Regions from separate parts of the uncultured Comamonas sp. genome, predicted to be linked through region 1. Evidence: predicted binding sites of a transcription regulator. Region 1 holds the regulator's gene; the other holds the start of a gene.

Evidence for each region. Region 1 encodes LexA, which represses DNA repair genes until DNA is damaged. Its sites were predicted from a motif close to ACTGTATNNNNATACAGT; they were not measured.
Region 2: the regulator LexA is predicted to act here: its motif matches at 8,706-8,723, upstream of ACHWUQ_RS12170 (VRR-NUC domain-containing protein).

The regions. Positions count from the first base shown of each region.
Region 1 covers NZ_CAXYJV010000050.1:233,287-244,514, forward strand. Annotated here, with positions in the region: gene xseA (exodeoxyribonuclease VII large subunit) at 1-1,246, opposite strand, end outside; gene ACHWUQ_RS22000 (MotA/TolQ/ExbB proton channel family protein) at 1,866-2,486, shown strand; gene ACHWUQ_RS22005 (biopolymer transporter ExbD) at 2,506-2,922, shown strand; gene lpxK (tetraacyldisaccharide 4'-kinase) at 2,965-4,080, shown strand; gene ACHWUQ_RS22015 (Trm112 family protein) at 4,089-4,286, shown strand; gene ACHWUQ_RS22020 (hypothetical protein) at 4,475-5,071, shown strand; gene kdsB (3-deoxy-manno-octulosonate cytidylyltransferase) at 5,181-5,975, shown strand; gene adk (adenylate kinase) at 6,194-6,850, shown strand; gene ACHWUQ_RS22035 (asparaginase) at 6,963-7,982, opposite strand; gene lexA (transcriptional repressor LexA) at 8,097-8,813, shown strand; gene ACHWUQ_RS22045 (hypothetical protein) at 8,949-9,491, shown strand; gene ACHWUQ_RS22050 (FMN-dependent NADH-azoreductase) at 9,750-10,385, opposite strand; gene ACHWUQ_RS22055 (NmrA family transcriptional regulator) at 10,448-11,173, opposite strand; gene ACHWUQ_RS22060 (carboxymuconolactone decarboxylase family protein) at 11,207-11,228, opposite strand, start outside.
Region 2 covers NZ_CAXYJV010000034.1:43,909-55,136, forward strand. Annotated here, with positions in the region: gene ACHWUQ_RS12150 (Hsp70 family protein) at 1-1,400, opposite strand, end outside; gene ACHWUQ_RS12155 (DUF2760 domain-containing protein) at 1,404-2,078, opposite strand; gene ACHWUQ_RS12160 (TonB-dependent receptor family protein) at 2,318-4,462, opposite strand; gene ACHWUQ_RS12165 (ATP-dependent DNA helicase) at 4,547-6,865, opposite strand; gene ACHWUQ_RS12170 (VRR-NUC domain-containing protein) at 6,862-8,670, opposite strand; gene ACHWUQ_RS12175 (hypothetical protein) at 8,920-9,456, shown strand; gene ACHWUQ_RS12180 (hypothetical protein) at 9,453-9,947, shown strand; gene ACHWUQ_RS12185 (superoxide dismutase) at 10,003-10,629, shown strand; gene ACHWUQ_RS12190 (ZIP family metal transporter) at 10,689-11,228, shown strand, end outside.

The sequences.
Region 1 (11,228 bases):
GCATGTCCGTCAGCAAGGCATAACCCCGTGACAGCACCTGGCGCGGGTTGAGCAGCTCCAGCCGCGCATGCAGCTGCGCCAGGCGCTGCTCGCTGCGCTCCAGATGGCGCGATGCCGCTGCCGGAAACACGCTGGCCAGATGCTGCACCCGCTTGTCCTGCCCATGCAACTGGGCTTGGGCAGCGCCGTGCAGGCGGCGGCCCAGGCGGTCCAGCATCTGCTGCTGGCCGTGCACCAGTGACGAAGGCCTGCCAATCTGGCGCGCTGCCATGTCTAGGCGCTGCTGCTGGCGGTCCAGGTGGCGCTCGACGCCATCGGCCAGGCGCCGCTCCGCCAGTTGCAGCGCACCCAGCCACACATCGCGCGGCTGGCAGACCAGCTCGGCAGCGGCCGTCGGTGTGGGCGCGCGCAGGTCAGCGCAGAAATCGGCGATCGTGAAGTCGGTCTCATGGCCCACGCCGCTCACCAGTGGCACGGGGCTCTGCACCACGGTGCGGGCCAGCTGCTCATCGTTGAAGGCCCAAAGGTCCTCCAGCGAGCCACCGCCGCGCACCAGCAAGATGGTGTCGATGGCGACCGCCGGCGCGTCAATGCTCAGGCGGGCGTCATAGGCGATCTGTGCTTCCGCCAGGCGGTAGAGCTTGTGCAGCGCCGCCACCATCGACGGCGCGGCCTGCGCGCCCTGCACCAGTGCCGGCACCAACACCACCGGCAGCTGCGGCACGCGGCGGCGCAACGCGGTCACCACATCATGCAGCGCCGCCGCGCCCAGCGAGGTGACGATGCCGATGCCGCGCGGCATCAAAGGCAGCTGCCGCTTGCGCTCGCTGTCGAACAGCCCTTCGGATTCCAATCGCGCCTTGAGGCGCAGGAACTGCTCGAACAATGCCCCCTGCCCGGCCCGGCGCATGCCTTCAACAATCAGCTGCAGATCGCCGCGCTGTTCATAGACCCCCAGCTTGCCCACCACCTCGACCAGCTCGCCATCGCGGGGATTGAAGTCCAGTGCCTGCGCGGCGCGGCGGAACATCGCACAGCGCACCTGGCCGTTGGCGTCTTTGAGGTTGAAGTAGCAGTGGCCGCTGGCCGCCCGCGAAAATCCACTGAGCTCCCCACGCACCTCCACCGGGTTGAAGCGCGCAGCCAAGGTGTCAGCCACCGCTCGGCATAGCGCGCCCACATCCCAGATACGGGGGCTGGGGGCGGCGTTGGCAGCGGAGCTGGGCGGGTAGTGTGTGGTGTCCATGAAAGTGGCCGGCTGGGCGGCAGGCCCGGCTCGGCGGAAATAACGATGGGTAGGTCTGGGTTGCACCGCGGCGCAGCGGGTATGCAGCAGACATGGTAGCGGCTGGGCGGTCCGCCACGGGTGCAGCGGGCCGGCCTTCTCGATCGGATACCGCCTTTCAGCTATCGAGCGGGCTGCCAATTAGCTGCCAAGACAACCATTGACCGGGGCATTTTTTCCCGTCACAGCAACGACATAGACGCCTTGGCAGCGCCCCAAAATCGCCTTTTCCCACACCTCTGGCGGGCAGTAGTCCACAAGAAAGCAGCTCTGTGACAGCGTCATGCATACGTCATACTCTGTAGCACAAAATATTGAACCTACGTACAAGCTTTTGATTTTTCAATATTTTTATCAGCTTATTTTTTAAGCAATCTAAGAAAAACCCCGTAAATTGGGCCATTTTTCTGGCTGATGACACATTACCCACAAAGTTATCCACATTTTTTGTGGATGACTCGGCCTTTCCGGCATCCGGGCACTGTGGGTTGGACGCAGCGCCTGGCCCGATTTTAGGCGGACCGGCAGTGGCCTTGGGCCATAATGGCCGCTGAAAAAAAGAAAGAGCGGAGAGAGAATCTTGTTTTCCATCATCCAAGCAGCAGGCTGGCCGATCTGGCCCTTGATTGCCTGCTCCATCCTGGCCCTGGCATTGATCGTTGAGCGCTTCGTGGCCCTGAAAGCGGCCAAAGTTGCACCGGCCAACCTGCTCCAGGAGGCCATTTCCGTCTCCGCCCATGGTGTGCCCAGCGCCGAAGTCGTGAACCAGCTCGGTCAGAACTCCTCGCTGGGTGAGGTGCTGGCCAGCGGCCTGCGCACCATCACCCTGGAGCCCCGCATCTCTGAAGCCGATCTGCGCGCCACGTTGGAGAGCACCGGCCGCCGGGAAGCCCAAAAGCTCGAGAAATACCTCACCGCGCTGGCCACCATTGCATCGGCTGCGCCCCTGTTGGGCCTGCTGGGCACCGTGATCGGCATGATCGAGATCTTCGGCTCGCAAAGCGGTGGCGGCAACAACCCCAGCATGCTCGCCCACGGCATCTCGATCGCGCTGTACAACACCGCCTTCGGTCTGATGGTGGCCATCCCTGCGCTGATCTTCTGGCGCTACTTCCGCAGCCGCGTCGATGGCTATCTGCTGACACTGGAGCTGTCGGCCGAGCAGTTCCTGCGCCACCTGAACAAGCTGCGCCGCAGCTGACCGCCGGGCAGGAGCCAGCATGAACTTTCGCCCCCGCACCACGACAGAGCCCGAGATCAACCTGATCCCGTTCATTGATGTGCTGCTGGTCGTCCTCATCTTCCTGATGCTCTCGACCACCTACAGCAAATTCACCGAGCTGCAGCTGACCTTGCCCACCGCCAATGCCGAGCAGCTGCGCGACCGGCCCAAGGAAATCATCGTCTCCGTGGCGGCCGACGGGCGCTACGCCGTCGGCAAGGTGGCGCTGGAAGGCAAGACGGTCGCCGACATGGCCGAGGCGCTGCGCAATGCCGCCACCGCCGGCAAGGACAGCGTGATCATCATCAGCGCCGATGCGCTGGCACCGCACCAGTCGGTGGTCTCGGTGATGGAAGCAGCACGCCGCGTCGGCCTGCAACAGATCACCTTCGCCACCCAGACGGCTGCACAGTAAACACCAGGCCCCGTGCCTGGGCAGTGCTAGCATGCAGCCTGCATGACCGCCCCCTCCCCTCCCACGCCTTCAGCTGCCGCTACGCGCCCTGGCTCGGCACGCATCACCGACGCATGGCAGCGCAAAGGCCCGCTGGCCATTGCGCTGCTGCCGCTGTCCTGGTGCTATGCCGCGTTGGGCGCGCTGCGCCGCACCCTCTACCGCAGCGGCCTTTGCAAGGCCTACCGTGCGCCGGTGCCGGTGGTGGTGGTGGGCAATGTGATTGCCGGCGGCGCCGGCAAGACGCCCGTCACCCTGCACCTGGTGCAGGCCTTGCAAGCCCAGGGCTGGCGGCCCGCCGTCATCTCGCGCGGCTATGGGCGCGACACCCGCAACGATCCCAACGCCATTGCCGTCCTCCCGGGCAGCAACCCGCGCCAGGTCGGCGACGAGCCTCTGCTGATCGCCCAGCGCAGCGGCGTACCGGTGTATGTGGCTGCACTGCGCGCTACAGCCGCCCGGGCCGCCTTGCAGGCCCACCCTGAGGTGGATGTGCTGGTCTGCGACGATGGCCTGCAGCACCTGGCACTGGCCCGTGATGTGGAGATTGCCGTCTTCAACGCCCAAGGCGTGGGCAATGGCTGGCAGCTGCCGGCCGGGCCGCTGCGCGAACCCTGGCCCAGGCGGCTGGACGTTGCGCTCTACGCCGGCCCGCCGCCCTCGCATCTGGCGGCCTCCGGCGCAGCGGCCTGGCCGCTGCAGCGCAGCCTGGCCTGCCATGCCGTGGGCCAGGATGGCCGTCGCCATCGTCTGTCCGATTTGCGTGGCCGCCCGGTGCATGCACTGGCAGCCATTGCCTATCCGCAGGAATTTTTTGCGATGCTGCAAGCCCAGGGCCTGCAGCTGGTACGCAGCGATGCGCTGCCCGACCATGCGCCGCTGGACGACCCGGCATGGCTGGCCAGCCTGGGGTTGGTGGCGAACAGCGCCCCTACAATAGACGCACCGTATGCCCCCGTGCTGCTGTGCACCGAAAAGGATGCGCACAAGCTCTGGTGCATTGCCCCGCATGCGCTGGCCGTTCCTCTGGAGGTCACCATCGACCCCGCCTTTGGCCAGCATGTCGATGCCCTGCTGCGCCCTTGCCAGACCGCATCGCCCCCTGTAAAGAAAGACTGATTGCCGCTATGGACCCGAAACTGCTTGAACTGCTGGTGTGCCCTGTCACTAAAGGCCCTTTGCGCTATGACCGTGAACGCCAGGAGCTGGTCTCGCGTAGTGCGCGCCTGGCCTACCCGGTGCGCGATGGCATGCCCATCATGCTCGAAGGCGAAGCGCGCCCACTGAGCGACGAAGAAATCGAAGCCTTAGCTGCGGCAGATTAAAGATTGATGAAGTTGCGCCCCAAAAAGGGGCCGCATGGCGGGCCGCACAGGCAAACCCCAATAGCAGCTTTGTAAAAAACAGACACAATTTGCTGAATTTTTAGGCATTTGTCCTGCATTGCATGTTTGGAAGACATGTTTTGCAGGCTGGCCTGTTGGATTGCATCCATCTATTTCAGCGAGTTGAAATGCAAAGCTTGATCCTCAAAAAAACCGACAAAGGCATGGAGGCGCTGCGCGCCCGCGATCCTTCCCTCCCCCATCGCATGCGCCCGGCCTTCATCATGTTTGATGGCCAAAAAAGCATTGAACAGGTGATGGCCCTGGCGCCCTCGGCGGGCGGACAATTGCAGGTGCTGGAAGACATCAAACAGCTGCTGCAGCAAGGTCTGCTCGAGCTTTTGCGTCCCGGCGATGCTGGCCAGCCGTCCTCCAACGCCAGCGACATCATCGACAGTCTGGCCGTGCCAGCGCCCATGCCTCCGCCAGCCGCCGCAGTTGCACCGGTTGTCGCGCCAGCAGCAGCCAGCAACCCAGCCGCTGCCATCAGCAACCACAGCGAACGCTATATCAAGGCCTATGCCGCGGCCAGCCAGTTGGTCAGCGGCTTAGGCCTCAAGGGCTTCCGTCTGCAACTGCAGCTGGAAAAAGCCCAGGGCTACGATGGCCTGGTCGCCATCCTGCCTAAGCTGCGCGAAGTGATCGACGCGAAGAAACTGCGCCCCATCGAGGCGATTCTGTTTGGCAGCAACGAAGCCCCTACACCGGTCAAACCGGGGCCCTGAGCCCTGGCACCCTGCCGCCGCAGCCGCACCCACCCAGATCGCCTGCGCCCGGCCCGCCATGCGGGCTCGCTACAATTCCAGCCGGCTCCACTCTTCTTTCTTTCGCACCATGGCATCCGCACCCGCGCCGTTCACCGTCCTGATTCCTTCGCGCATGGCGTCCTCGCGCCTGCCCAACAAGCCGCTGGTGGACATCGCCGGTCTGCCGATGGTGGTGCGCGTGGCCAAGCGCGCGCAGGAGAGCGCCGCCCAGCGCGTGGTGGTGGCTGCCGATGACGAGCGCATCATCGATGCCTGCAAAAAGCATGGCATCCAAGCGGTGATGACCTCGCCCAGCCACCCCAGCGGCAGCGACCGACTGGCCGAGGCCTGCAGCTTGCTGAAGCTCGCCGGCGACGACATCGTCGTCAACGTGCAAGGGGATGAGCCCTTGATCGCGCCAGCGCTGATCGATGCGGTCGCCGCCCTGCTCAGCGAGCGGCCCGAGGCCAGCATGGGCACCGTCGCCCATCCGATGGCCGATCTGGAATCGCTGCTCAGCCCGAATGTGGTCAAGGTGGTCCTCGATGCCCAGGGCCTAGCCAGCTATTTCAGCCGCGCGCCCATCCCCTGGGGCCGTGATTTTGTCAATATGGCCTGGTGGAAGAACCCCGGCACCACCGGCACACCCGGTTTTGCGCCGCTGCACCATATGGGCATCTACAGCTACCGCGCCCAGTTTTTGCATACCTTCCCCACGCTCAGCCAGGCACCTACCGAGCAGATCGAGATGCTGGAGCAGCTGCGCGCAATCTGGCATGGCTACCGCATCGCCGTGCATGTGACGCGGCAGATCCCCGGCTCCGGCGTGGACACCCCCGAGGACCTGGTGCGTGTGCGACAGCTGCTTGGCGCCGTGATGTAACCCGCGTGCCAGCCATGCGCCACCATCGCCCCTGCTGCAAGCACACCGTAAGCAAAAAGGCGCAGCATGCCTGTCTTGCGCAGCCGAGACACGGTATTGGTGCCCAGTTCGCTGACAATCCCCTGATGCGTGATATGCTCAAGCCCAGTTTTTTTGCGTAAAAGCGGGCTTCAGTGCCCGCTTTTGCCGTGCAAGTTTTTTATTCTCCAAGGACCGCCATGAAATTAATTCTTTTGGGAGCACCCGGCGCCGGCAAAGGTACGCAAGCTGCCTTCATCTGCCAAAAATACGGTATTCCCCAGATTTCCACCGGCGACATGCTGCGCGCAGCGGTCAAGGCGGGCACGCCACTGGGCCTGCAGGCCAAGGCCGTGATGGATGCCGGTCAGCTGGTCAGTGACGATCTGATCATCAACCTGGTCAAGGAACGTATCGCCCAGGCCGATTGCGCCAATGGCTTCCTGTTTGACGGTTTCCCCCGCACGATCCCGCAGGCCGACGCGATGAAGGCGGCCGGCGTCAAGCTCGACTACGTGCTGGAAATCGATGTGCCGTTTGAAGCCATCATCGAGCGCATGAGCGGCCGCCGCAGCCATCCCGCATCGGGCCGTACCTACCATGTCAAGTTCAACCCGCCCAAGACCGAAGGCCTGGACGATGTGACTGGCGAGCCCCTGGTGCAGCGCGAAGACGACAAGGAAGAAACCGTCAAGAAGCGCCTGGACGTCTACAGCAGCCAGACCCGCCCCTTGGTCGACTACTACAGCAGCTGGGCTGCACAAGACCCGGCCGCCGCCCCCAAGTACCGCGCGATCAGCGGCATGGGCTCGGTCGAAGAAATCACGCAGCGCGCGATTGCCGCCCTGCAGGCCTGATAAGCAACTCTGCCTCATCTACCAAGCCACTGTCGTGCGACAGTGGCTTTTTTATGCCCGTCTATTTATCGGTAAATAAACCGGTATCTGCCGTTGGCTCCCATGCCCGTACTTAGATTTTGGATCGGGCCTGCACCAGCGCCAGCTGCAGGCTGACCCGGCATTTGTAGGGCGTCAAGGCCACGGCCAGGTCTTTGTCCAGGTCGGCCATCCCGGGCAATACTGCATCGCTGATCACGCCATCGCTGCAGCGGCTGCTGCGCCACACCGGCAAGCCTTGCTGGCGTGCGCGCGCGATCCCATCCAGCAGCACCTCATGCACCGTGCCATTGCCGGTGGTTGCCACCACCAGGCCATCCACACCCTGGGCCTGTAGCGCCTTCAACAGCCCCGGGCGCAGGCCAGCATGGCTGGTGACGATCTCCACCCACGGCCAGGGCGTACTGGCCGGCGCGGGCAAGGCCGCCAGCCATGCGCTGCCGGTGTAGCCGCCCTCCGTATCTGCTGCCTGCGGTGCATAGCCCTGGCGCAGGCGCACGTTCGTGCCATCCACCCAGCCCAGCGGCCCCTGTTCGCCCGATGAAAAGGCCAGCAAGCGGTGCGGGTGCACCTTTTGCAGCCAGCGCGCGCTGTGCAGCTCGCCCCCGCCGGTCACCGCGACCACCTCGCGCAACAGCGGATGGCCGTCCGCATCCAGCGCCGCAGCGGCGGCCACGGCATCCTTCAGATTCTGCGGGCCATCGGGCATCAAGGCATTGGCCGGGCGCATCGCACAGGTCAGCACCACCGGCTTGGCCAGGCGCCCTAAAACGCAATGCAGGAACCAGGCAGTTTCCTCCAAGGTATCCGTTCCGTGGGTGATAACAACACCGCGTACCGCCTCGTCGCGCATCGCTGCATCGCAAGCCTGGAGCAGCGCATGCCAGACCTCGTCGCTCATGTCCTTGCTATCAATTTGCGCGATCTGCATTGCATCCAGCGGGCCCGCCGCGGCGGTCTCGATACCGCTCACCCCCGCCAGCAGGGCCGCGACCGACAGCTGCGCCGCACGGTACTGGCCGGGATTCTCGGCATCATCGGCCATGCCGGCAATGGTGCCGCCGGTGCCGATGATCAAAATTTTTGGCTGCAAAGCTTGCCTCCTGCAAAAAACTGGTTAAAAATACAGGTACTGGATTGATATACAGGTGTTGGAGTGCACGGCAGCTTGGCTGCCACCCGGCACCACAGATCACACGGAGATCTTATGCGAGACCATCCCAAACTCACCGCGCGCCAACAAGAAATTCTGGACCTGATCCAGACGGCCATCTCGCGCACCGGCGCCCCGCCAACGCGCGCCGAAATCGCCAGCAAGCTGGGCTTCAAATCGGCCAATTCGGCAGAAGACCACCTCAAGGCGCTGGCACGCAAGGGTGTGATCGAGCTGGTCAGCGGTACCTCCCGGGGGATTCGCCTGCAAAGTGATACCGTGCGCTCCATCAATGCGGCACGCGGCACGCGCTTTTCGTCGCCGCTGGCAGGCGTGTCCAACGCCACCGCCGGCCTGGGCCGTGTGGTGCAAGAGCTCGCCCAGCTGGCCCTGCCGCTGATTGGCCGCGTGTCAGCGGGCTCGCCCATCCTGGCGCAAGAGCATGTCGACCAGACCTATACCGTTGAAGGCGGCCTGTTCCAGCAGCAGCCCGATTACCTGCTGAAGGTACGCGGCATGTCGATGCGCGATGTCGGCATCATCGATGGCGATCTGCTGGCCGTCAAAGCCACCCGCGAGGCCCGCAATGGCCAGATCATCGTCGCACGTCTGGGCGATGACGTCACCGTCAAGCGCCTGCAGCGCACCAAGGATGGCATCGAGCTGCTGGCCGAGAACCCGGATTACCTGCCCATCGTCGTGCAGCCGGGCGAGCCCTTCGAGATCGAAGGCATTGCCGTCGGGTTGATTCGCAACACGATGCTGAACTAAGCCCAGCGGCCCTGTCGGCCCCTCCCTTTCTGCGCAACCCCAGGTAGCGGGCGTTGTGGGCACCCGGCCCACAACCCTGGGGAATGCGCTCGCCTTGCGCAATCCTGCTGTCATCCGTACACCAAGGAGTCTCCCATGCTCGTAGCAGATGCATTGCGTGCGCTTGCGCCCTTTTCCCTCGTCGCTGGCCTGCCCTGGTTCCAGTCCATCCAACGTGCCATCGTGCGCAGCAGCCGCCGCCGTCCAGCCCATGGCGCCGCCAACGATGGCCAGCTTGCCGCCCAGGTGCATTGCTTTGCCGCCGCCTCCAGCGCCGCTGCGCAGCGTGGTGCCGTGCAGCAACTGAGCCTGCTCGATGGCCCCAGCGTTCCGCCTGGCGTGGACGGCCCTGCCGAAGAGACACCCGCACAGCGCCCCATCGACCGCATTCGCCTGCCGCGCAAACCCGCAGCGCGCCGCCGCCTCTCAGTAGGTATACAGTCCCACACCCGCCCGTTCTTGTCGGTACAGCGCTGCAGCGCCCAGGCCGCCAACGATGCCCCCGTCAAGATGTACTGGGCGCAACCGGCCAGCCTGCACCGCCAAAAAGGCATGCGCTGGGCCATGTCGGGCAGCATGGCCGATATCTGTGCCGAGCTTGAACGCCTGGAGCGGCTGGAGCATCTGCACGCGGTCTAAGCCAGTGCCAATCCGGGCCGGTGCGTTGTAGCCAGCCTGCTGGCAGCTGCATGCCTGCTGTCACGAGGGGTGGACAGCAGCGGAATCGCTACGCTGGGTTGACGCAGACGCTGAACGTACCGGGCGTTACCGCCATGCCGGGCACGCGCCAAACCGGCACCTTCAGCGCTCTGCCTTCAGCCCGCTGCCCGCTGCTCATGGCCACTAAGCCGTGGCTGCCGCTGCACTGCCAGCGGCTTCTTCTTTTCCATCTTTCGCTCAGCGTGCGGCCGCAGCAGCCTCCAGCGCCAGCTGTTTGAAAGGCGCCAGCTGCTCGCGCAGGGCATCCCTCGCGCCATCCACTGCAGCAGCCACCGCATCGGGCCCCAACACCAGACCTTGCAGCAACACAAAATGCACATTGCGGATGCCGATGGAGGCCAGCGCATAACGCAGATAAGGCGTCAAAAAGTCCTCCTGACGCGCTTTTGGACCTGCATGGAAGCCGCCTGAACTGACCAACACCAAGGTGGGCCGGTCCTTCATCAAGCCGATCTTGCCTTCGGGCGTCGATGCAAAGCTGCGGTGTATACGGATCACCTGGTCCAGCCAGAGCTTGAGCGTGGCCGGCACCGCAAAGTTGTGCATCGGTGTCAGAATCATCAGCAGATCGCTGTCTTCCAGCTCTTTGATCAGCGTTTCCGACCAGGCCAGCGCGGGTGCGTCTGCGCTCGCATTCGAGGTGATCGCCAGCGCATAGTCGCGGCTGATCGGCGGTATCGGTGTTGCGACGAGATCGCGTTCCAACAGCGGCTGCTGCGCAAGGCCCAGCTCTGCCAGCATGTCGGTTGCCAGTTGGTAGGCGTGGCTGGCCTGGCCGTGTGGGCCACAGTTCAAGAGCAAGGTACGGGTCATCGTTTGTCCAATCGTTTGAGTAGTCAGGCCAAGGTGGGCAGCATCCGCACAGTTCTACGGCATCACATCGCCCGGGATTTGCACACCCAGGCGGCGAGCGTGGTTCGGCCCAGGCGTGCGGGCCCCTCAGGAACCAGGCAGCCATCGTCTAGCAGCGCACCCCGGTAAGGCACATCGGCATCGCCCAGCACCATGCGAGGATCGCCTTGCAAGCGCAGGTACTGCAGCACCCACTCGGCCATCGCCATCTTCTGCGGGCCGGCCACGTCCATGCAGCCCGCCAAGGGCTGCGCCAGCGCGGCGTCGGCCACCAGCATCGCCAAATCCTCTGCCGCCATTGGCTGCACCTGGGCCACCGGTATCGCCAGCAGCGTATCGGCTACGCTGTCGTGCGCCAGTTGCCCCAGGCTTTCATACAAGGGTGCTGCACGCAGCACGGTACAGGGGGTGTTGCCTGTCAGGGCCAGCAGTTCCCGCAACGCGATCGCCTGGTAGTAGCCGCTGCCTTGCAATCGCTGCACACCCAAGGCCGACAGCGCAATATGGTGCGCCACTGCGGCAGCAGCGATGGCGGCATTCAGCTGCCGGCATGCGCGCGCCCAGCCCTCCAGCGCATCGGCCGTATCCACCACAGGCGGCTCGCGCAGATCGATCAGCACCTCGGCACCATGCAACGCAGCCGGCAGTTGGGGGCCCGCATCGGCGAGCACCGGGTAACCCAGCTGCCGCAGATTGCCGACCACGCGCTTGCCCAGCGGGTTGCAGCCGTCCAGCACCAAGACTTTCATAAGCCGCCTTGCACAACACCGGGGGCTTGCCCGTTAAACGGGCATCTTGCGGAAG
Region 2 (11,228 bases), on a different contig from region 1:
CCTTCGCGCACATGGCCGTAGTAGGCAGCGCCACGGGCCACAGCCAGGTCCAGGTTGGCGCCGTCCAGCAGGCGTGCGGGGGCAGCGCCTTCAGCAGCCAGCCAGCTGTTCAGCACTTCGGTGATGCGCTGCTCAATCTGCGGCGCCTTGAGCACGCCGCCGTTGAACAGGATCGCGGTGGGGTGCAGAAAGCTGGCGCCTTCGGGCTGGGTGCCCTGCAGGCCGTCGATCTGCTCGGTCACGCCGGCTTGGCGCGACAGGAAGGCGGCCAGGTGGCGGGTCACCGCAGCATCTTGCGCATAGGGCAGACCCAGCTGGGTCAGCGCGCCACGCGCGCGGCTGATGGGCTTGTCGCTCACCGCCACTTGGGGGAAGAAGCCTTCGACCAGGGTGGCCAGCACTTCGCTGCGGGTCACCTCGGTGCGGATGCTGCCGCCGATCAGCTTGCTGCCCCGGCTGGGCACCACCACGGGTACGGATTGCAGCGCCTCATCGGACAGCAGCTGCTCCTTGGCGGCGCGGCAGCCATGCGCCAGCGCGCGGGTTTGCCAGGCGTCGAGCTGCTTGCCCTCTTGCGCCAGCTTGCGCGCCACGGCATAGGCCAGCGCCAGATCCATGTTGTCGCCGCCCAGCAGGATGTGCTCGCCCACGGCCACGCGCTGCAAGGCCAGGTTGCCATCGCGCTCCAGCACGGCGATCAGCGACAGGTCGGTGGTGCCACCGCCCACGTCCACGACGAGGATCACATCGCCGCTTTGCACTTGCTTGCGCCAGCCGCCACCGCTGGCCTGGATCCAGCTGTAGAGCGCGGCTTGCGGCTCTTCGAGCAGGCTGAGCTTTTGAAAGCCGGCGGCCTTGCAGGCCTCGGCCGTCAGCTCGCGCGCGGCCGGGTCAAAGGATGCGGGAATGGTGACGGTGATGTCCTGCGCATCGAACGGCGCCTCGGGGTGGGCCTGCTCCCAGGCCCAGCGCAGGTGCGACAGGTAACGGATCGAGGCTGTGAGGGGCGAGACGCGGTGCACCTCGGCCGGGGCATCGGCCGGCAGCAGCGGGCTGCGGCGGTCCACACCGGGGTGGCAGAGCCAGCTCTTGGCGCTGGAGACCAGGCGGATCGGCGTGGCCGCGCCGCTCGAACGGGCAAATTCGCCCACGACAAAATCCTGCTGCGCGCCCCAGGGCAGCGCCATGTCGGCGGCGCTCAGCTCGCTCTCATGGGGCAGGTACAGGAACGACGGCAGCAGCGGCCGCGCCTCGATGCTGGCGGGCGCCGTGAGCTGGGGGATGGCCAGCACATGCTGGACCAGGTGGTCGCCATCGCTGGCGCTCTTGTCCACATAGGACAGCGCGCAGTGCGTGGTCCCCAGGTCGATACCAATGCTGAATTGGGCAGGTGCTTGCATGGTTTACAGCTCCACTTCGGCCTGGGCCAGCACCTTGGCGGCGGCGGTGTCGGTCAGCTGGGGCAGCTTGACCTCAGTGACCTGCCAGCCCCGGTGGCCCAGCGTGCCGGTGAACGGGGCCTGGCCCACGACATTGCCGGTCAGGCGCACGGCTGCGGCATCAAAGCCGGCCTGCAAGGTGATGCGGCTGCCTTCGGCCTCGGCACGCACAGGGGCCAGCGCGAAGTGCTCACGCAGTACCTTGCGGCAGCCTTCGTGCACCACGCGGGCGGCGGCGCCAATCTCGGCATCCGTGTAGGGCGCCACGTCTTCCTGGATAAAGTCGACAAAGCGGGCCTCGCGCTGGAGCAGGCCCAGCAGCTGCAGCGCAGCGGTCTCGGTGGGCAGTTGCACGGTCTTTTCCACGAGCTTCTCGACCAGCTTTTCCACCGGTACTTCGACCCGCTTCTCTACCGTCTTCTCAACGATTTTCTCGACCGGCACTTCAATGCGGACTTCGACGATCTTCTCGACCGGGACTTCGACACGCACTTCCTGCGGTGGCACATCGGCCGCCAGGCGCTCACCGCCACGCACGCGCTGCACATCGGCCGCCAGGCGGCCATTGCCCAGAATGGCGAAGAAGCTGCCGATCGCAATGGCGATACGGCTGAAAAAGGATGGGGGGGTGTTGTTCATGGAGGCACCAACAGACACCCGCCAGGGCGCTGCGGCGCTGCGCGGTCAGGGCCGGGGCAGCTGCGCAGCGCAGGCGGGTGGTTTTAAAAACGGGGTTTGCGGCAAGCGCTGGGCCTGGGCTCTACAGCCGGCGGCCAGCCCGCAAAACCGGGGATTTTACCGGCTGGCCCTATGCCCCCGCGCTATGCACCAGCAAGCGGTGGATAAGCATCCCGGAGGGCAATAGCGAGGGGAACGGCTTAAAACTGGTAACTGACGTTGACGCCACTGGCCCAGTTGCGCCCCATCGCGCTTTCAAAATAGCGCTGGTTGCCGTCGTTGACGATGACCGAGCCGATGTAGTGCTTGTCGAACACATTGTTGACCCGCGCAAACGCGGCCAGGGTCCAGCGCGGGGCGATCTGTGCGCGGTAGCCCAGGCTGAGGGCCGTGGTGGCATAGCCGGGGGCAGCCTGGGTGTTGGCATCGTTGGCCTGCACATTGGAGCTGGCCTGCACGCCCATGCCGACCGTCCAGGCCGGCGCAAAGTGCCAGTCGGCACCCAGGTAGGCGTTGTGGCGGGCCAGGCCCGGCAGGCGCTGGCCGGCGATGCCGCTGCCCGAATCCTCGCGGAAGCGCGCATCCAGCCAGGTATAGGCGGCGCGCAGCTGCCAGTCGCGCACAAGGTCCAACTGGGCCGACAGCTCCACGCCCTGGCGGCGGGTCTTGCCGGCATTGCGGTAGGTGGTGCGGCCGCCGGCGCTTTGGTCGGTCACGATCTCATCACTGCTGTGCGACTGGAACAGCGCCGCGCTCCAGAGCCCGCGCAGCGCATCGCCACGCAGCTGCTGGCGGTAGCCCAGCTCCCACTGCGTGCTGCTGGTGGGCCGCAGATCGGTGTTCAGGCCCGAGCCGCTGTTGCGGTAGGACATCTCGGTGATGCTCGGCGTCTCAAAGCCGCGCCCCACGCTGGCGTAAACCGTCTGCTGCGGGCTGAGTTGGTACGACAGCGAAGCGACCGGCAGCAACTTGCTGTGGCGGCTGCTGCCGCTGTCGTCGCCATTGCCGGGGGTGATGTAGTAGTCGTCCGAGCTGAAGCGCACGCGGCTGTAGCGCAGGCCGGTGTCCAGGCTCCAGCGGGGCGCCAGCTGCCAGCGCGCCTGCACAAAGGGGTCGGTGCTGCTGACCTTGTTTTTCTCGTCCCGGCGCAGCTGGCCGCGCACGCCCAAGGTGTTGCCGATAAAGTTCTCGTAGCCCTGGCGGTTCTCGGTCATCTGCTGCAGATCCAGCCCCGCGCTCAGCTGCAGCGGCACGATGGTGTCGAACTCACCCACCCAGACCAGGCGGGCACCGGCATAGTCGCGCGCCATGTCGATCACGCCGCCGGCGTGGCCCGGCGCCAGCTGCGGCGCTTTGGGGATGGACTGGTACTGCAGCATGCTGCGGTGGCCGTAGTAGGCAGACAGGCTCAGGCTTTGCCGGGCGTTGATGCGCAGGTCATAGGTGGCGCCCAGCTGCTGCTGCTCCAGCGATTTGCGCGTGTTGTACTGGTTGGCCACGCTGCTGGCCTGGCGCGGATCGGCCTGCCACTGCGCCATGGTCAGGCCCTGCGGGTCCTGCGCATCGCCCCGGGTGTGGTTGGCCACCAGGGTCAGCTTGTCGTCATGCGCCAGCGGAATCACCAGCTTGGCGTTGAGCAGGTTGCGGTCGGCGGCGCTGTGCTCGCGGTAGCCATCGGTCATGAAGCGGCTGGTGCTCAGCACATAGCCCATGCCGCCATCGGTCTGGCCGCTGGCCTTCAGGCTGTAGCGCTGCTGGCCATCGCTGCCTACGCTCGCGCCAGTTTCCAGCTTCAGCGGGCCTTGCGGGTCTTCGGTGTAAAAGCTCAGCACACCGCCCGAGGCATTGCCGTACAGCGCCGAATACGGGCCGCGCAGCACCTCCACCCGCTCCAGGCTAGAGATATCGACATTCGAGGTCTGGCCCTGGCCATCGGGCATCGTCGCCGGTATGCCATCGACATACAGGCGCACGCCGCGCACACCAAAGGTGGAGCGCGCGCCATAGCCGCGCACGCTCAGCTGCAGGTCCTGGGCATAGTTGTTGCGGTTGTTCAGGGTCAGGCCGGGCACACTGCCCAGCGCTTCGGACAGGTTGACCTGCATCTGCCGATCCTGCAGCTCGCGGCCTTCCACCACATTGGCCGAGGCCGGCAGCTGCAGCAGGTCCGCGGTGCCAACAGCCGAGCGCACCGACACGGTCGGCAAGGTGGCTTCGGCAGCGGGGGTTTCAGGGGTGGAAGGTGTTGCGGGTGCCGTTTGTGCAGCGGCGGACAAGGCGCACAGCAGCGCAGCGGCCCCGGCCACAGGGCGCAGGGGCGAGAAGGAAAGGGCGTGGATCGGCATAGAGGCCCGTATTTTCTTACAGCGCCCCCAGGGATGGGAAATTTGGTACAGAAACCCCTAACACCCTCTGAGACAAACCCTGCGCTACAGCTTTTGCGGCGCCCACCAGCCTGGCAGCAGCGCGCGTACCTGGGCGCGGTGAAAGCGGTCGTCGATCAGCACCACCACGCCCCGGTCGTCCTCACTGCGAATCACCCGCCCGGCCGCCTGCACCACCTTGCGCAGCCCCGGGTAGAGGTAGGTGTAGTCATAGGCCTTGGCAGCGCCAAAGCGCTGGGCCATGGCCCGCTGCATGTGTGTGTTGATGGGGTTGACCTGGGGCAGGCCCAGGGTGGCGATAAAGGCGCCAATCAGCCGGTTGCCCGGCAAGTCCACCCCTTCTGAAAACGCCCCGCCCAGCACCGCCAGCCCAATGCCCCGCCCGGCCTCGTCAAAGCGCGCCAAAAAGGCGGCGCGCCCGGCATCGTCCATCGCCGAGGTCTGGCAGAACAGCGGCAGCTGCGGGTGCAGGCGCTGCATGCATTCGGCGGCGCGCTGCAAATAGTCAAAGCTGCTGAAAAAACACAGGTAGTTGCCTGGCTGGCGGGCAAACTGCGCCGCCACCAGCTCGGCAATTGGCGCCAGCGACTGCGCCCGGTCCTGGTAGCGGGTGGAGATATGCCCGGCAATCTGCACCTGCAGCTGCGCGGCCTGGAAGGGCGAGGGCACATCCACCCACTGCGTGGCGGGCGGCAGGCCCAGCAGATCCTGGTAGAAGGCCTGCGGCCCCAGGGTGCCGGAGAACAGCACCGTGGCGCAGGCGGCGGTATGGCGCGCAGCCAGGTGCGGCGCGGGCACGACATTGCGGATGCAGAGCGTGGACATCGGCCCCCGGCGGCCGGACGTTGCGCTGCGCCACAAACTGGTATCAAACAGCGCATGCGGCCCCAGCTGCTCGGCCAGGTTCAGCCACGACAAGGCCTCCAGGTAAAAGCCCAGTACCGCATCGCCGGGCAGCATGGGGCTGTCGCCCTGGGCCTGGGCAATGGCGGCCACGGCGCGCTGCACGGCGCCCAACAGGCCGGGCGGCAGTTCGGGGTAGACCTGGTAGTCCTGGCCGCCTTCTTGCTGGGCCTTGTTCAGTGCGTTCCATTGGCGGTTCAAGGCATCCAGCGATTTCTTGACCGGGCCGGCCGCCGCCTTGCGCGCCGCAGCCAAGGTGTGCTGCGGCAGCTCGGCCGTGTACATGCGGCGGGCGCGTTCGAGCAGGTTGTGGGCCTCGTCCACCAGCACGCCCACCTTCCACTGGTGGGCCTGGGTCAGCGCATACAGCATGGCGGCGCTGTCATAAAAGTAGTGGTAGTCGCCGACGACCACATCGCTCCAGCGCGCCAGCTCCTGCGTCAGGTAATAGGGGCAGACCTGGTGCTGCAGCGCCAGGCTGCGCACCTTGTCGGGCGTCAGCATCGGCTCTTGCGCGAGCGCCTGGGCGCGGGCGGCAGGCAAGCGGTCGTAAAAGCCCCGGGCCAGCGGGCAGGATTCGCCATGGCAGGCCTTGTCCGGGTGCTCGCAGCTTTTGTCGCGCGCCTGCAGATCGACCACGCGCAGCGGCACCGCGCCCGTCTGGCCCTGCAGTGCCGTCTGCAACAGGCCCAGCGCATGCAAGGCCAGCCGGTGGCCGGTGGTCTTGGCGGTCAGAAAAAACAGCTTGTCCAGCCCCTGCGCCGCACTGGCCTTGAGCATCGGAAAAATCGTGGCCACGGTCTTGCCAATGCCGGTGGGTGCCTGCGCCATCAAACAGCTGCCGCCACCCGCCTGCAAGCCTGCCTGCGCGGTGCGGTACACCGCCACCGACAGCGCCCGCTGCCCGCTGCGGAACTGCGCAAACGGAAAGCGCAGCGCCGTGAGCGCCGCATCGCGCGCGCTGCGGTGCGCGGCCTCGCTGCGCGCCCAGTCCAAAAACAAGCGGCACTGCTGCTCAAAAAACGCCTGCAGCTTGGCGGCGCTGTAGGGCTCGGCCAGCACGGTCTCTTGCTGCGTGCCGACGTTGAAGTAGACCAGCGCCACCTTCAAGCTGGGCAGGCCCCGCTCCAGGCACAGCAGATGGCCGTAGACCTTGGCCTGCGCCCAGTGCAACGCGCGGTGGTTGTCGCGCACGCTGTCGATCTGGCCCCGGTAGGTTTTGATTTCTTCGAGCTGACCCAGGGCCGGGTCAAAGCCATCGGCGCGGCCGCGTACCTGCAGGTCTTCAAAGCGGCCTGCCAGGCGTACCTCCGCCTCATAGCCAGCGCCCCGGCGGGCACGCACCAGGCCATGGCCTTCGATGCCCTCCAGCGCCGATGGCGCCGGTGTAAAGCGCAGATCCAGATCGCCCGCGCGGGCGGTGAACTCGCACAAGGCGCGCACCGCCACGGTGTAGCTCATGCGCCCGCCTCGCGCCACTGCACATGGCAGACGCCCACGGGTATGCCATGGGCGGCGCAGTACTCCAGCCAGCGGATCTGGTTGTCCTGCAGCTTGTCGCCCGGGCCTTTGACTTCCACCAGCTGGTAGCGCCGCTCCGCCGGCCAGAACCGCACCAGGTCCGGAAAGCCCGTGCGGTTGGCCTGCAGATTGCCGAGCAGGCGCTGGAACAGCAGCTTGAGGTGGGCCGCCGGGATGCAGGCCAGCGCATGCGCCAGCAGTGCCTCGGTCAACGTTCCCCAAAACACAAACGGCGACTGCAGGCCGGCCTTGTCGGCAAAGCGCTGGCGGATCACATCGGCATAACTGCCGTCATCGAGCATGGCCAGGCAAGCGCCAAACAGCGCCGCACGCCGCGCAACAAAATCGGGCGCATACACATCGGCCGGCCCCGCCTGAAACGGATGAAAAAACGCCCCCGGCAAAGGCGCAAAAATCGCCGGCCAGCACAGCAGGCCAAACAGCGAGTTGACCAGCGCGTTCTCGACATAAAACACCGGCGCATCGTCGCGGTGCCAGTGGTCGCGCAACGCGTATTCCACCGGCATCAGGCGCAGGCCTTCGGGGGCCTCGGTGGCGTCCAGCGCTTCGCCAGCGCGCAAGGCGGCTTCCAGGGCAGCCGCATCGCTCAGCGCATCCATCGCCGCCCCACCGTGCGCCATGCGTGGCATGCGCAGCACCCGGTCCAGCGCCACATCCTCGCGCAGCTGTGCCACCTCGGGTTTGAGCGCGCGGCGGCTGGCGCTGCGCTGGCCCAGGTGGCGGCGCAGGCGCGGCAGCATGCGGGCCAGGCGCTGGCTTTCTTCATCGCTCTCGGGCTGCTGCGCGGCGGCGCTGGCCAGGGCCAGGGCTTCGTCAAAACGCTCCATGCGTTCCAGCACGCGCATGCGGCGGTGGCGCGCGCCCGGGTAGGGGCTGGCGGCATAGGCCTGCTCGGCCAGTGCCCAGCTTTGGCTGCGCTCGCAGGCCTGGCCCAGGCGCAGCAGCACCTTGGCATGGCGCTGCTGCAGCCAGGGGTTGGCGCTGCGCCAGGCGGCCAGCGCGTCCATCAAGGCCTGGCGGTCTTCATCCTCATCCACCGCCTGGCGCCACTGCTGCAGCTGGCGGTAGCCCTGCACATCGGCACGGGTCTGAAACGCGCGCGACTGCGCATCAAAGGCCACCGTCTCGTACTTGAAGATGCCCAGGTCGGCCAGCACAAACTCTGACCAGTCCTGGTGCAGATTGCCAAAGAACATCAGGCGCAGGCCTTCAGCCAACTCGCCGACCGTCACGCGCCAGGCGGCATGCTCGGCCTGCGGGTGCCAGCGGTGGTAGGGCTGCAGCTGCTCTTGGGCTTCTTGCTCGGTACCTGGATCAGACAGCTGCGCCCATTGTGCAAGCTGGGCCAGCATGTCCGCCTTGCGCAGCGAGCGCGCCAAGCCGGCGTGGGCAAAGATCTGCAGCAGCTCGGGCTTGGTGTGCAGCGCAAACAGCTCGGCCAGGGCCATGTCGGCATCGGCATCGATCCAGCCAAGCGCCAGCAAGGGCTGCGCGGCGGCATGCACATCGGGGATCTCGTCGTAGACCAGCTTGTCCGCGCGGAACCAGGGCCCGCGCCGCATCAGCATGCGCACCATCAGCGCCTGCGACTGCATCGGGGCTTGCGCAAAGTCCGCCAGAAACTGCTGCTCCTGCGCATCCAGCACATCGCCATAGCGCTGCCCCAACCACTGCAGCGCGCGCTCGAAGTTGTGCAGGTAGTAGTAGCGATGGGGGGCCAGCATGGAGGTTGGATGCGGTGGGTGTGAGTGATAGCTTATCTGTATTTTTATACAGCTATTTTAACTTTGCAGCCATGTCCCCTTCTGGCCGTATGGCTCGCTCAACTGATAGCGCTATTCCACTGCTAACTGGCAGGCCATACACAAATGAGTTTGCGAATAGAAACGATTCTCATTTATTATGGTTTCATTTGATGCTGCCTTGATGCCGAGCAAAGTGTTTTCCGTTGATTCCGTGGAGGCGAGCCCACCGTGCCAAACCCAGACAGTGACATCCATCCGTTGGTGCAGGAGCACGGTGTGATGCTGCGCCACTATGCTGCACTGCAAGCGCGCTGCACGGCCCAGGTCGATGCCCTGCGTGCTGAAGTGAAGGCGCTGCGCGCCCAGGTCACCCGGCTGCGGGCCCAGGTCATCATGCGCGACAGCGCCCTCATCTGGGAGCGCGAAGACCGGCTGCGCCACCTGTCGGCCATCGCCAACCGGGCGGCCGTCACGGCCGTGCGCCGCTGTGTGGACCCGGCCGCGACGATGGAAGTGGCCGCCGTGCCCCAGCCGCCACCCGATGCCTATCTGCAGGAGCTGGGCCAGCATGCCGCCAACCTGGTGATCTGCCAGACCGGCTGCATCAGCCACGGCGGCTACTGGCGCGACCACGACCAGTGCAAGCGCCTGGGCACCACCTGCCTGCTGGAAGACCCCCAGGCCTTTGTCCCCACAGAAACCGCCAAGGCATCGCACGCCTGGGTGATGACGGCGGCCAGCGGGCCCGCCAAGGAGCAGCGATGAGTTCACGTTTTCCGTCCTCCGTATCGGGCCCGCTGCTGCTGCGCGAATGGGAGCGCCTGACCCAGACCGGCGTGGAAGCCAGCCGCGACAACCGCCCCGAGCAGGCGCTGGTCTGGCATGAGCATGCGCTGCGCGTGGCGCACCAGCTGTTCCACGATGCACCGGCCGGCGTCTGCGCCGATGACCGCCTCGCCGCCTTTGTGGTCGCGCACCTGAATTTGGCCGACTGCTTCAACACCTTGAGCCAGCCCATATCCGCCGGCGAGTGCATCCACTGCGCCCACCACCAGCTGCTGGCCTTGACACGCGACGACCATGCCAGCGCCGATCTGCGATCGGCCGCCTGCAAGCACCTGCACCACACCTTTGCCGCCTTGAACGAGCACCACAACCGCTGCGCCGCCCGCGAGCGCGAGGATGCGATGGAGCGGCAGGCCCACAGCGTTTCCATGCCTTCGGGCAACCCGCCGCCGGGCACGCTGCTGCACTGACAGCCGCCGCACCGGCATTGACCCACTGCTCTCCACCCAACGACTGACACACGATATGTCCTATACCCTCCCCAAGCTGGCCTATGCCTACGATGCCCTGGAGCCCAATATTGACGCCCAGACGATGGAGATCCACTACAGCAAGCACCACCAGACCTATGTGAACAACCTCAATGCGGCGGTTGAAGGCACGGAGTTCGCCAACCTGCCCATCGAAGCGCTGGTGGCCCAGGTGGAATCGCTGCCCGAGAAGCTGCGCCTGCCCGTGCGCAACAACGGCGGCGGCCATGCCAACCACAGCCTGTTCTGGGAAGTGATGTCGCCCAGCGGCGGCGGCCTGCCCCAAGGCGATGTGGCCAAGGCCATCGATGCCGACCTGGGTGGTTTTGAGGCCTTCAAGGATGCCTTCACCAAGGCGGCACTGAGCCGTTTTGGCAGCGGCTGGGCCTGGCTGACGGTAACGCCTGAAGGCAAGCTGGCGGTGGAAAGCAGCGCCAACCAGGACTCGCCGCTGATGAAAGGCATTGGCTCGGGCAACACCCCGATCCTGGGCCTGGATGTGTGGGAGCACGCTTACTACCTGAAGTACCAAAACCGCCGCCCTGAATACATTGCCGCTTTCTACAATGTGGTGGACTGGGGCACCGTTGCCCGCAAGTACGCCGCAGCGCTGGGCCAATAAGCCATTCCCCCACTGAGCACGCGAGCACCCACATGACCCCAGGCCACCAACCGATGGAAATGGACAACCAGCCCGATCCGCGCGATGACGCATCGCGCAGCACCGCCAGCCTTGCGCCGAAACCGGCGCTCAAGCTGCGAACCCGCATCGGTCTGCTGATCTGTGGCCTGGGGGTATTTGCACTCGGCGCGCTCATTTGGGATGGCCTCAAAAACGAGCCATCGGTGCGCAACGCACTGCTGGGCGGCTGCATGGCCGCGCTGGCCACTGCGCTGGGCACCCTGCCGGTGCTGCTGGCCCAACGCCCGTCTGAACGCACACGCGACACCCTTTTTGGATTTGGCGCCGGCGTGATGCTGGCCGCCTGCGCGTTCTCGCTGGTCATCCCCGCACTGGATGCCGCACGTGCCTCCAACATCTTTGGCGGCAGCGCCTGGGCTGCTGGCGGTGTCGTCGGCACCTCCATCCTGCTGGGCGGCATGGCCCTGTTGGTGATGGACCGCCTGCTGCCCCACGAACACTTCATCAAAGGCCGCGAAGGCGCCAGCGCCCAGCAGCTGCGCCGCACCTGGCTGTTTGTGTTTGCGATCATCCTCCAC